Regions from separate parts of the Rhizobium sp. YTU87027 genome, predicted to be linked through region 1. Evidence: predicted binding sites of a transcription regulator. Region 1 holds the regulator's gene; each other region holds the start of a gene.

Region 1 (4,553 bases):
ACCTCGGAGCCATTCTCTTGCGTCGTCGCTTTGAGCGCCGCTGGTAAACGGAGTAGACATTATGAATATGTTGACGGAAGCAGCAGTTGAGAAAGCGGTTGATCGGAAGATGAATACCATTCCCTACAAGATGATCGGCCAGGACGTCTCGGTTTACTACGGCGAGAAGCGCGCGCTTTTCGATGTGAAGCTGAACATCCGCGAAAACACGGTGACGGCCCTCATCGGACCATCGGGTTGCGGCAAGTCCACGTTCCTGCGCAGCCTGAACCGTATGAACGACACGATCGACAATTGCCGCGTGACCGGCAAGATCACGCTCGACGGCGAAGATATCTACGATCCGGATATCGACGTGGTGGAACTGCGTGCCCGCGTCGGCATGGTGTTCCAGAAGCCAAATCCGTTCCCAAAGACGATCTATGAAAATGTGGCCTACGGCCCGCGCATCCACGGTCTCGCCAAGACGAAGGCCGACATGGACCAGATCGTCGAAATCAGCCTGCAGCGCGCCGGTCTGTGGAACGAGGTAAAGGATCGCGTTCATGAAGCCGGCACTGGTCTTTCCGGTGGCCAGCAGCAGCGCCTCTGCATCGCCCGCGCTGTTGCCGTCAGCCCGGAAGTGATCCTGATGGACGAGCCGTGCTCGGCACTCGATCCGATCGCCACGGCAAAGGTCGAGGAACTGATCCACGAACTCCGAGAGAACTACACGATCGTCATCGTGACGCACTCGATGCAGCAGGCCGCCCGCGTTTCGCAGCGAACCGCCATGTTCCACCTCGGCAACCTCGTCGAGGAGAATGATACCGACAAGATGTTCACCAACCCGGACGACCCACGCACCCAGGACTACATCATGGGCCGCTTCGGTTGATCGGCCGTTTCGGTAGCACTCACGATATTCAAGGATGATCCCTATGGCATCGACACATATCTTTTCTGCGTACGACGATGATTTGAAGTTCCTGTCCCGCCGCATTTCGGAAATGGGCGGCTTGGCCGAGCAGATGGTCTCGGATGCCGTTCGCGCCCTCGTCAACGGCGATACGGCTCTCGCCCAGAAGGTCATCTCCGACGACGTGATCCTTGACCACGCCGAACGCGAGATCGGCGACAAGGCCATTGTCACGATTGCGCGCCGCCAGCCGATGGCGGCCGACCTTCGCGAGATCATGGGCTCCATTCGAATAGCGGCAGACCTCGAGCGCGTCGGCGATCTCGGCAAGAACACTGCCAAGCGCGTCATTGCCGTCCAGAGCGCCGGTGTGCCGCGTAAGCTCGCCCGTGGCCTCGAGCACCTCTCGGAGCTGGCGCTGGTCCAGCTCAAGGAAGTTCTCGACGTTTATACGAGCCGCGCTGCTGACAAGGCAAAGTCGATCCGTGAGCGCGACGAGGAAATCGACGCGATGTACACCTCGCTATTCCGCGAGATGCTTACCTACATGATGGAAGATCCGCGCAACATCACCAGCTGCACGCATCTCCTGTTCTGCGCGAAGAACATCGAGCGCATCGGCGACCACGCAACCAATATTGCCGAAACCATCTACTACATGGCCACCGGTGCCCAGCCGGAAGGCGAACGTCCGAAGGACGATACCGCCAACACCGTCGGCGCAGTCACTGAATAATCGTTCCGCGACCGCGCCCCCAGGAGACCGAAACGAATGATCCCCAAAGTAGCTGTCGTTGAAGACGAAGAGGCACTGAGCGTGCTTCTTCGCTATAACCTCGAGGCTGAAGGTTTTGAGGTCGATACCATCCTTCGCGGCGACGAGGCCGAGATCCGGTTGCAGGAACGCACGCCGGACATTTTGATCCTCGATTGGATGCTGCCGGGCGTATCCGGCATCGAACTCTGCCGACGCCTGCGTATGCGGCCGGAAACCGAGCGCCTGCCGATCATCATGCTGACGGCTCGCGGCGAGGAAAGCGAACGCGTTCGCGGCCTCTCAACCGGTGCCGACGATTACGTGGTCAAGCCGTTCTCGACGCCGGAGCTCGTTGCTCGCGTCAAGGCGATGCTTCGCCGAGCCAAACCCGAAGTCCTCTCGACGCTGCTGAAATGCGGCGATATCGAACTCGATCGCGAGACGCATCGCGTTCATCGCAAGAGCCGCGAGGTCCGCCTCGGCCCGACCGAGTTCCGGCTTCTCGAATTCCTGATGGCATCGCCCGGCCGCGTCTTCTCGCGCTCGCAGCTTCTCGACGGCGTCTGGGGTCACGATATCTATGTGGACGAACGCACCGTCGACGTGCACGTCGGTCGCCTGCGCAAGGCGCTGAACTTTTCCAACATGCAGGACGTCATCCGCACCGTTCGCGGCGCCGGATATTCCATGGAAGCTTAGTCCTTTCAGGCGAAAGCTTGAAAGGGCTTCGATCACCGCCTCAACAAAAAAACGGGCCTGCGAAGGCCCGTTTTCTTGTTCCTTATCCGGCTTCCGGGTCAGGCGACCCGGTTGGCGGCCTTGCGGCGCTCGTTGACCGGCTGGTAGGCCATGCGCTGATGGTAGGTGCAATACGGGGAGGAATCCGGGGACTCGCAGCCGCAGAAATGGAAGTCGTCCTTCAGCGGATCGCCGACCGGCCACTTGCAGGTGCGTTCGGTCAGTTCGGTCAGGCCAAGGCGACGCGAAATCGGAACGACCACATTCGCGGCCGGACGGAAGCTGACTTGCTCGATCGCGTCGATCTCGATCTCTTCCTTCAGCATCGTTGCACCCTGCTGGCGGGTGACGGTACGCGTGGTGACGCGCGATGCATAGTTCGGAGCGCGCGGCGCCGAGGTGGTGCGCTTGGGCGTTCTGACCGTTGTCGTCGTGCCCCCGGCCTTGGCACGGCCCGGCAAACTCAAACGGTGGACTTTGCCAATGACAGCGTTGCGGCTTACACCGCCAAGTTGTGCTGCGATCTGGCTGGCGCTCAGTCCCTCGGACCACAGCTTCTTCAGTTTTTCAACGCGCTCGTCTGTCCAGTTCATGCCCCTGTCTCCGCCTTATTAGCGTTGGTGCAGGCAGAATCCTTCACCGTTGCCCCGGACGCATCCGAGGCAAGAAACGCTTGCTCGATTTTGGTGACTAGTTCCGCCGCATGCAGTCTAGTAATTGAGTTTTAACCTAGTGTGAGGCTGACTCCGTGACAAGAGTCGGTTGAATCTCGGCGAATCGAATTTCAAGTTTTCCCCAACTTGCTGGGCGTGAGAGTCATTTATGCAACATTAGTTGTTGATAGGTCGGCCACCTTCGGATGGCAGCTTGACGCGTGCGGGAAAACCTCAGTTTTGTTGACATTGCAGTGCGAAAAGTAAATAGTGCTGCTTGCCGCCGAAAGGCGGCATTTTTAATTTTCGGACACTGCGTTCCTTAGCCGGAGTCCGGCCGCTGATGAATGTTGACAGGAGATCGCGCCATGGCTGAAGCCGCGCTTTACGACACCTACTCTCGTGCCCCGCTGCGGTTCGAGCGAGGAGAAGGCGTGTGGCTGATCACCGAAACGGGCGAGCGATATCTTGATTTCGGCGCAGGCGTTGCCGTGACCTCCGTCGGCCACGGCCATCCGCATGTGGTGGGTGCGCTGAAGGAGCAGGCTGATAAGGTCTGGCACCTGTCCAATATTTATGAGATCCCCGGTCAGGAAGCGCTCGCGAAGCGGCTGACCGAGGCGACGTTCGCCGACAAGGTGTTCTTCACGAACTCCGGCGCGGAAGCTCTGGAATGCGCGATCAAGACCGCGCGCCGCTACCAGTTTTCAAAGGGCCATCCCGAGCGATTCCATATCATCACCTTTGAAGGCGCCTTCCATGGCCGCACGCTGGCGACGATCGCTGCCGGGGGGCAGGAGAAATACCTTGAAGGCTTCGGTCCGAAGGCTCCTGGCTTCGATCAGGTTCCTTTCGGCGATCTCGATGCCGTGCGCGCCGCTATTACAAGCGAGACAGCCGCGATCCTCATCGAGCCTATTCAGGGGGAAGGCGGCGTTCGCCCGGCGACCAACGCCTTTCTAAAGGCGCTCCGCGCAATCTGCGACGAGCACGGCCTGTTGCTGATCTTCGACGAAGTGCAGACCGGCGTCGGCCGCACAGGCAAGCTCTTTGCGCACGAATGGTCCGGCGCCACCCCTGACATCATGGCAGTTGCCAAGGGCATCGGCGGCGGCTTCCCGCTCGGCGCCTGCCTTGCGACGGCGGAAGCGGCTTCCGGTATGAAGGCTGGCACGCATGGCTCTACCTATGGCGGCAATCCGCTTGCCATGGCTGTGGGCAGCGCCGTACTCGACGTGATCCTTGCGGACGGCTTCCTGCAGCAGGTGCGCGACGTCTCGCTGGTCTTCCGCCAGGGGCTGGCCTCGCTCAAGGATCGCTATCCTGATATCATCGAGGACGTTCGCGGCGAGGGGCTGCTGCTTGGCGTCAAGGCCGCCGTGCCGTCCTCCGAGTTGCTGCAGGCGATCCGTGACGCGCATTTGCTCGGAGTGCCCGCCGGTGACAACGTCATTCGTCTTTTGCCGCCCCTGGTCGTCACAGCCGACGAAGCCCGCGAGGGCCTTGC
Region 2 (4,553 bases), 290 kb from region 1:
AGGATGCGACGATCATCCAGACCCGTCACCGCATCCCCGAAGAAAAGCTCGGGACCAACCAGGTGCTGGTCTATCAGGTGCCGATCCCCGAGCCGCTCCGCTTCCTCGAGCCGCGCGAGACCGAGACCCGCAAGATGCACGCGCTCGAGGAATACGGCCTCATGCATGTGAAGCTCTACGAGGACATCGCGCATAACGGCCGCATCTCCAAGACCTACGCCTATCCGGTCAAGGTTGCCGGCCGCTACGTCATGGATCCGTCGCCAACGCCGAAGTTCGACAATCCGAAAATGCACATGTCGGACGCGTTGCAGCTCTTCGGGGCAGGGCGCGAGAAGCGCATCTATGCCGTTCCGCCCTATACCGAAGTCGTCAGCCTCGATTTCGACGACTACCCCTTCGAGATCCAGCGCTTCGGCAAGCCCTGCGCGCTCTGCGGCGCCGAAGAAGTCTATCTCGACGAAGTCATCCTCGATGATAAGGGCGGACGCATGTTCGTCTGCTCCGACACCGACCATTGCGAAGACCGCCGCGCCCACGGGCATGCCGGCGAGATTTTGGCACCCAATCAGGAGGCCGCCGAATGAGCGACACGCCGCTCCTCAAAGTCAATGACGTCTCGAAGTTCTATGGTAACCGCATCGGCTGCCGCAATGTCTCCTTCGAGCTCTGGCCCGGCGAAGTGCTCGCCATCGTCGGTGAATCCGGTTCAGGCAAGACGACGCTGCTCAACTGCATCTCGACCCGTATGATGCCGACGACAGGCAGCGTCGAATATCACATGCGCGACGGCGCCTATCGCGACCTCTATCGCATGAATGAGGCCGAGCGCCGCTTCCTGATGCGCACCGACTGGGGGTTCGTGCATCAGAATCCGGCTGACGGTCTGCGCATGACGGTCTCGGCCGGCGCCAATGTGGGCGAACGCCTGATGGCGATCGGCGACCGTCACTACGGCAATATCCGCTCCACGGCCATCGACTGGCTGCAGCGCGTCGAGATCGACGAAGGCCGTATCGACGATCAGCCGCGCGCCTTCTCCGGCGGCATGCGCCAGCGTCTGCAGATCGCCCGCAACCTGGTGACCGGCCCGCGTCTGGTGTTCATGGACGAGCCGACCGGCGGCCTCGACGTGTCGGTGCAGGCCCGCCTGCTCGATCTCGTGCGCGGCCTCGTCAACGATCTCAGCCTTGCCGCGATCATCGTCACCCACGACCTCGCCGTCGCGCGCCTGCTCTCGCACCGCATGATGGTGATGAAGGATGGCCATGTCATAGAGCACGGGCTGACCGATCGCGTCCTCGACGATCCGCGCGAGCCGTACACGCAACTCCTCGTTTCCTCCATCCTGCAGGTCTGATCGCGACTGCTGTTCTGACTCCGGCTACCGGTGTCGGCGGCAAGCGAAACTAAGGAAAGAAATCATGGCAACGCCACTCGTTGTTTCTGAAGTCGTCAAGAGCTTCACCATGCACCTGCGCGACGGCATCAAGCTGCCGGTCGTTTCGGATGTATCCTTTTCCGTGGCATGCGGGGAATGCGTCGTCCTCGGCGGCCCGTCGGGCATCGGCAAGAGCTCGCTGCTCAAGATGATCTACGGCAACTATGCCGTCGATCGCGGCCAGATCCTCATCAAGCACCACGACAAGATCGTCGATCTGGCAACGGCGGACCCGCGCACGGTGATCGACGTACGCCGTCAGGCGCTCGGCTATGTCAGCCAGTTCCTGCGTACCGTCCCGCGTGTCGCGGCCATCGACGTGGTGGCCGAGCCGCTGGTCGCCCGCGGCGAGAAGGCGGAAACGGCGCGGGAGAAGGCGGCAAACCTTCTTTCGAAGCTGAACCTGCCGGAAGCGCTCTGGCAGCTGCCGCCCGCCACGTTCTCCGGCGGCGAGCAGCAGCGCGTCAACATCGCCCGCGGCTTCATCACCGACCACACGGTCCTGCTGCTCGACGAGCCGACCGCCTCGCTCGACGCCAGGAACCGCGCCGTCGTCGTCGGCATGATCGAAGAGAAGAAGAAGGCGGGCGTCGCCCTCCTCGGCATCTTCCACGATGAAGAGGTGCGCGAGGCCGTCGCCGACCGCATTCTCGACGTCCAGAAGTTCTCGCCGCGAAAGGCAATCGCTGCATGAGCCGCAAGATTGGCCTCGAGCCTTATTTCCACGAAACAGCGTCCGTGAAGAACGCCACCTTCGGGCGCTTCACGGAGGTCTCCGAGCGTTGCCGTATCGAGGAAGTCGAGTTCGGCGATTATTCCTATGTCATGCAGGATGGCGCCATCTGGTGTGCGACGATCGGCAAGTTCGTCAACATCGCCGCCTCGGTGCGGATCAACGCCACCAACCATCCGACCTGGCGCGCAACGCTGCATCACTTTACCTATCGCGCCGCCGATTATTGGCCGGATGCCGATATGGAGACGGATTTCTTCGAATGGCGCCGCTCAAACCGCGTCGTCATCGGTCACGACGTCTGGATCGGCCACGGCGCCACCATCCTGCCCGGCGTTACGGTCGGCAACGGTGCTGTGATCGGCGCCGGTGCGGTCGTCTCGAGGGATGTCGCCCCCTACGCCATCGTCGGCGGCGTCCCCGCCAAACTGATCCGCGAACGCTTCCCGAAAGAGGTCGGCGAACGCATGGACAAGCTAGCATGGTGGGATTGGGAGCATGATCGCTTGCGGATCGCCCTGCAGGACTTCCGGAACCTCAGCGCCGAAGATTTTCTCTCGCGCTACGAATAGTGACCGAAGCCCCTGAGTTCGCTCAGGGGCTTTTCTCTTCGGTCCACGAAGGCAGCCCCATGCGAAGGGCCAGGCTTTACTCTACGGATTTGGGTTCTTCGCCAGCTGCCATTCACCGGTCTCGTCCGGCTCGACGCGTTTGTTGCCTCGATAGAAGATCGGCCGTCCGGTCTTCTTATCCATCGAGAAGCGGCTTGGCGTGAACTTTTCGTCCTCGTGTCCTCGGATGGCGAGGCCGAGCGCCTCCTTGAACTTCCCGGCGTTGCACAGGCTTTTGAAGAGGGTCTGATCCATCGCTTTACTCCAGTATCCCCGATATCCTTTGAATTGCCTGCCATCGACCGGTGATCGGGTCAACTGCAACGACGATACCTCGCGTACCGACTTCGTGCGCAATCGCCCAGCCCAGCTGCCATTGGCAGGTTCTCGTCGGTATTGTTTACCCGGCACACGACCGCGGCTGGATTCGATGTCCGTCAAAGGCTCGATTATGACAGTCCTTACACAAAACTGACATTGGAGCTTCATCAAGCGGGACTAATGCACTCCCTCATATCGCCTTTGGACCATGAGGAAGAGCATGATGTTCGAGCTGAGGAATGTCACCCGCCGTTTCGGAAAGAAGACCGCCGTCGATTCCGTTACGCTCGACATTCCTCAGGGCCAGATGGTCGGCATCATCGGACGTTCCGGTGCGGGCAAGTCCACGCTTCTGCGTATGATCAACCGCCTGCAGGAGCCGACATCGGGCTCGATCCATTTCGCCGGCGTCGAGGTCTCCAGCCTTCGCGGCCAGGCGCTGCGCAACTGGCAGCGCGATTGCGCGATGATCTTCCAGCAATTCAATCTCGTTCCGCGTCTCGACGTGCTGACCAACGTCATGCTCGGCCGTCTCAATCATCGCTCCACCGCGATGAGCCTGCTCGGCCTCTTCAGCCACGAAGAGCGCATCCATGCAATTGCCGCTCTTGAGCGCCTCGGCATCGAGCAGACGGCCTTGCAGATGGCAGGCACTCTGTCGGGTGGCCAGCAGCAGCGCGTGGCGATTGCCCGCGCGCTGATGCAGAACCCGAAGATGGTGCTCGCCGACGAGCCGATCGCCTCGCTTGATCCGCTCAACGCCAAGATCGTCATGGACGCACTGCGCGACATCAACGAGCGCGAAGGCATCACCGTCATCACCAATCTTCATACACTCGATACCGCCCGCAACTACTGCGAACGCATCGTCGGCATGGCTGCTGGTCGCGTCGCGTTCGACGGCAAGCCCTCTGAACTGACGGCTGAAGCCGTCAAACAGATTTACGGCACCGACAGGGATGGCGCCGGCATCGACGAGACGATGACCTCGACCTCGATCAACATTCCCGCGGCTGCTGTCGCCAATCAATCCGCCGGCCTGCAACCGCTGGCGCTGGCCGGTCTCTGAGAGGGGCGGCCTCGATCGTAAGCCCGCGTTATGGGCGCACTTCTTCTTAACCAGGGATCGCCGGGAAAACCGGTCAATCAGGAGAGTACCATGTTGAAGAAAGCACTCTTTGCCGCGACGGCGCTGTTTGCGCTTGCCGGCGTTTCGCATGCTGCAGACCTCAAGGAATTCCGCGTTGGTATTCTCGGTGGCGAAAACGAAGCCGACCGCCTGCGTAACTACGCTTGCCTTGCTGACCACCTGAAGACCGAATTTGGCTTCGAGAAGGTTTCGCTCTTCCCGGCTGCCGACTATGACGGCGTTATCCAGGGTCTGCTCGGCGGCACGCTCGACTTCGCGGAACTCGGCGCTTCGGGCTACGCTGCGATCGCCATCAAG
Region 3 (4,553 bases), 1.7 Mb from region 1:
AGGTTCTTCGCTCTCAAGGCGAAGGGCTTGATATCAGGCTGGTCGAGGCATGGCCGCGTGAAAGCCGGTTTTCACGGCGCTGCTTCGAGTTGCTGTCGCGGGCCTATGTGGAAGCGCGATATTCGTCGAAATACACAATCAGCAACGAGGAGCTCGCCTGGCTCGTCGAGCGCGTGAAGGCTCTTCAAACTCTCGTCGAAACGGTATGCAAGGAGCGACTTTCCGTGTGAAAGTTAGTCAATACCGGCGCGGGACGACGGTTGGTCTAAGCGGCTTCGTCATGAACAGCAGTCAAATGGAAACGCACCGCCTTCAGTATGGTACCGGTCGTCTCCCCACATCCTCTCTGCCGCCAAACTCCCGCAGAAATCGACGAAAAACCGCCGTTTATGGACAGGCACGAACTAGGATTTGATGCCACAAAGCATCTCGCGCTTGCCGGCAAAGCCGCTGCGACGCTCGACGACAAAGCCCGCCGCGAGCAGATTGCGCCGGACGAAGCCGGCTGCGGCGTAAGTCGCAAAGGTTCCGTTCGTTTGCGTCTTTTCGCAGACGAGGTGCATCAGTTCCCCGGACCACATGTCAGCGTTGCGCGACGGCGCGAAGCCGTCGAGATACCAAGCATCGAAGCCCGCTTCGGCGGCTTCGACCCCGTCTAGCGCGCGACCACAGACGACGCTGAGGGTCGTCTGGCTATCAAGGCTTAGGGACACGGTGCCCTTGGGTGTCTCCGGCCATGCTGCAGCCAGGGCTTGCCGTTCCGCGTCGATCTCGGTCCAATGAGACAGCGCGCGGTCGATTTCCCTGCGTTGCATCGGATAAAGCTCGAACGACATGAAGTGCAATTTCTGCCCCGTGCGCCGATTGAGTTTCCACTGTCGCCAGGTTTCGGCAAAGTTAAGGCCGGTACCGAAGCCGAGTTCGCCGATCAGGAAGTCGCCCTGATCCTGCCAGCGCTGCGGCAGACCGTTGCCGGCAAGGAAGACATGCCCACATTCAAGCCTACCGTCCGTCTGGCAATAAAAATGGTCGCCAAAAGCCGGCGAATAGGGCATATCGCCGTCGCGCCATTCGAGCGGCTGCTGCGCGCCAGGAGTTTTTTCAGGATCCGTATCTGTCATGACCAAAGCCGATAGTCCGGCCCAGTCGTCCGGTCAATCATCGACTTCCCTGCTGATCGTCGGCGGCGGCATCATGGGATTGTGGGCGGCGGTTCACGCGGAGCGTCTTGGCATTGACGCATTGCTCGTCGACGCCGATCGGCTTGGCCATGGCGCAAGCGGTGGGCTGCTCGGCGCGCTCATGCCGCATATGCCGGACAAGTGGAACGCCAAGAAGCAATTCCAGTTCGATGCGCTGGTTTCGCTGGAGGCGGAAATTGCTGCTTTGGAGGAGCAGACTGGCCTTTCGGCAGGCTATCGCCGTTCAGGGCGTCTCATCCCACTGCCGAAGCCTCACTTGCGCGAGATTGCGCTTGGCCATAGCCGCGATGCCGACGATCGCTGGATCGCGGGTGAGCGGCGGTTCCACTGGCATGTCCTTAATAGGCCTCCTCAGGACAATTGGCTCGATGCCATGGCTTGCGAAAGTGGCTTCGTGCACGATACGCTTGCCGCTAGGGTTGCTCCCCGGTCGCTGACTGCTGTACTGGCCACATCGCTGCGCGAAGGCCGGCATGTGCGGGTTGCCGAGCATGTTTCGGTCGAGGATCTCGATTTTGGACGCAAGGTTGCAAGAACGACCGCAGGTGACGTTGCGTTCGGCCGATGCCTTGTTGCGGCCGGGCACCAATCCTTTCCATTGCTGGGCCGCTACACCGCTGGCCTTGCCAGGCCGCTCGGCCAGCCCGTCAAAGGACAGGCAGCGTTGTTGAAAGTCGATATAGACCCGTCCTTGCCGACGATCTTCCGCGACGGGCTGTATATTGTTGCGCATGAGGGAGGCCACGTCGCCGTCGGCAGTACCAGCGAGAATCGCTTCGACGAGCCGTTTTCGACCGATGGACAACTCGACGCGCTGCTTGAGGCAGCCGGACAATTGGTGCCGGCGCTGCGGAGCGCACCCGTGCTTGAACGATGGGCCGGTCTGCGGCCGAAGGCAATCGACCGTGACCCGATGATTGGCGTCCACCCCGACCATGACGGATTGATCGCACTGACCGGTGGCTTCAAGGTCAGTTTTGGTGTCGCCCACCGTCTTGCCGCCGCAGCGGTCGACCTGGCGGCCGGTCGCCAGCCGCGCTTTGCTCTGCCAGACAGCTTCCTCCTTGCTAATCACATTCGTGTGGCTTCACGCTAAACGTGAATTAGCAATTCCTGCCTTTCGTTAATCTGTCATGCAAATCACCTATCTGCTAGCGCAACCGCGGCGCCAAGGGATGGCCGCGCCGTATGTTCGACGGAGGAAATTGCATGCGCTATGCCATTTGCTTTACGCCAGCTGCGAGCGACCCGCTCTCGCATGTGGCTGCAAATTGGTTGGGCCGGAACGTGTTTTCCGGGGAGATGGTCGAGCCGACCGCCATCCGCGGATTGAGTATCCACGAGATTGCCTTCCATACGGCAATGCCGCGCCGCTACGGCTTTCACGGTGTTCTGAAGGCGCCCTTCCGCCTTGCCGCCGACATGTCGGAGGTGCAACTTCTGCGGGATCTCATGCGCTTTTGCGGTACGCTTTCGCCGTTCCAGATCAGGAAGCTGGAGGTCGCGCGGGTCGGCGGCTTCTATAGCCTCGCTCCGTCGTTGCCCTGCGAGCATCTTCACTATCTCGCCTGCGCCGTTGTCCAAGAGTTCGATCGTTTTCGTGCGCCGTTGAGTGAGGCGGAAATCGAGCGTACGGATCCCGGCGGTCTGTCGGCGGCGCAGTTCACCAACCTGCACCGCTGGGGAAACCCTTATGTGATGGACGAATTTCGCTTCCACATGCCGCTGACCGGCCCTGTCAGTCAGTGCGACATGCCCAGGGTCGAGCAGGCGCTTCGCAATGTATTCGAGCCAGTGCTTGCCAATCCTATCAAGGTGGCGAATGTCGCTCTGATGATCGAAGAGGGGAATGGCGGACCGTTTCGCGTGCATTCGCTGCACCCGATGGGCAAGGTCAGTGCCCGGCGGGATCGCGTGCCTGCATTTGCCTAAGGCTTTGTCCGTAAAGGTGAAACTCTGTTGCGTACTTTCCGTCTCGACATTCCCTCTCCGGATGCTACCGTTTCGCCGACTTTCAGGAAGGTGATTTCATGGTATCCGAGACTTATCCGCGCAATCTGATCGGTTATGGACGCAATACGCCCGATCCGAAGTGGCCGGGCGATGCGCGCGTCGCCGTCCAGTTCGTCATCAACTACGAGGAGGGTGGCGAGAGCTGTATCCTTGATGGCGATCCGGCTTCCGAGAACCTGCTGTCGGAAATCGTCGGTGCCGCGCCCTGGCCGGGCAAGCGCAACCTCAACATGGAATCGATCTATGAGTATGGCTCGCGCGCCGGTTTCTGGCGCCTGTGGCGGATGTTCACGGAGCTCGACGTTCAAACCACCGTCTACGGCGTGACCTTGGCCATGGCGCGCAATCCGGAAGCGGTTGCGGCCATGAAGGAGGCCGGCTGGGAGATCGCCAGCCATGGCTACCGGTGGCTGGAATACAAGGATTTCCAGGAGGACGTCGAGCGCAAGCACATCCAGGAAGCCGTGCGCCTGCACACGGAACTGACCGGCGAGCGGCCCTACGGCATGTATCAGGGCAAGCCCTCCGACAACACGCTGCGCCTCGTCATGGAGGAGGGCGGTTTCCTTTATTCCTCGGACTCTTATGCCGACGACCTGCCGTTCTGGGTGAAAGGTATCGACGACAAGCCGTTCCTGATCATCCCCTATACACTCGAGACCAACGATATGCGCTTTGCTACGCCGCAGGGCTTCAACTCGGGCGATCAGTTTTTCACCTACCTCAAAGATGCCTTCGACACGCTCTATGAGGAAGGTAAGGCGGGCAGCCCGAAGATGATGTCTGTCGGCCTGCATTGCCGCCTGGTCGGTCGTCCCGGTCGCGCGGCGGCGCTGAAGCGCTTCATGGAATATGTGCTGAAGCACGACAAGGTGTGGATCCCAAGGCGTCTCGAGATCGCCCAGCATTGGCATACGCACCACAAGCCGGAGACGATCTGATGCTTTCGCGTGACGAGTTCGTATCGCGCTACGGCGGTGTTTTCGAACATTCGCCGTTCATTGCCGAGCGTGCCTATGAGGATGGTTTCGTCGGAGATGAATTGACGGTGGATCGTGTGCATACGGCGCTCGTCGCGATCTTCCGGGCGGCGAGCCCGGAGGAGCGGCTGAGCGTACTGCGCGCCCATCCCGATCTTGCAGGACGCCTCGCGATAGCGGGCGAACTCACCGAAGACAGCAAGAAGGAGCAGGCAGGCGCTGGGCTCGACCGGCTGAGTGCGGAGGAACATGTCCGTTTCTCCGAGCTCAATACGGCCTATGTCGAGAAATTCAGCTTTCCCTTCATCATTGCTGTCAAGGGCTTGAACAAGGACGACATCCTGACGGCCTTTGAAAA

Evidence for each region. The regulator PhoB, encoded in region 1, activates phosphate uptake and scavenging genes when phosphate is short. The targets are predictions, from matches to a motif close to TGTCATNNANCTGTCAT.
Region 2: phnC (phosphonate ABC transporter ATP-binding protein) is a predicted target of PhoB. The motif match lies at 3,258-3,274, and genes of this name have one in related genera.
Region 3: NBG89_RS11370 (DUF1045 domain-containing protein) is a predicted target of PhoB. The motif match lies at 2,321-2,337, and genes of this name have one in related genera.

The regions. Positions count from the first base shown of each region.
Region 1 covers NZ_CP098440.1:148,883-153,435, forward strand. Annotated here, with positions in the region: gene pstA (phosphate ABC transporter permease PstA) at 1-47, shown strand, start outside; gene pstB (phosphate ABC transporter ATP-binding protein PstB) at 62-877, shown strand; gene phoU (phosphate signaling complex protein PhoU) at 921-1,634, shown strand; gene phoB (phosphate regulon transcriptional regulator PhoB) at 1,671-2,354, shown strand; gene NBG89_RS00765 (GcrA family cell cycle regulator) at 2,453-2,986, opposite strand; gene NBG89_RS00770 (aspartate aminotransferase family protein) at 3,415-4,553, shown strand, end outside.
Region 2 covers NZ_CP098440.1:3,665,567-3,670,119, forward strand. Annotated here, with positions in the region: gene NBG89_RS18095 (alpha-D-ribose 1-methylphosphonate 5-phosphate C-P-lyase PhnJ) at 1-587, shown strand, start outside; gene phnK (phosphonate C-P lyase system protein PhnK) at 584-1,360, shown strand; gene phnL (phosphonate C-P lyase system protein PhnL) at 1,425-2,135, shown strand; gene NBG89_RS18110 (DapH/DapD/GlmU-related protein) at 2,132-2,746, shown strand; gene NBG89_RS18115 (hypothetical protein) at 2,828-3,040, opposite strand; gene phnC (phosphonate ABC transporter ATP-binding protein) at 3,330-4,175, shown strand; gene phnD (phosphonate ABC transporter substrate-binding protein) at 4,266-4,553, shown strand, end outside.
Region 3 covers NZ_CP098440.1:2,268,960-2,273,512, reverse strand. Annotated here, with positions in the region: gene NBG89_RS11385 (HEPN domain-containing protein) at 1-230, shown strand, start outside; gene mnmD (tRNA (5-methylaminomethyl-2-thiouridine)(34)-methyltransferase MnmD) at 405-1,121, opposite strand; gene NBG89_RS11375 (NAD(P)/FAD-dependent oxidoreductase) at 1,120-2,298, shown strand; gene NBG89_RS11370 (DUF1045 domain-containing protein) at 2,412-3,134, shown strand; gene puuE (allantoinase PuuE) at 3,233-4,156, shown strand; gene uraD (2-oxo-4-hydroxy-4-carboxy-5-ureidoimidazoline decarboxylase) at 4,156-4,553, shown strand, end outside.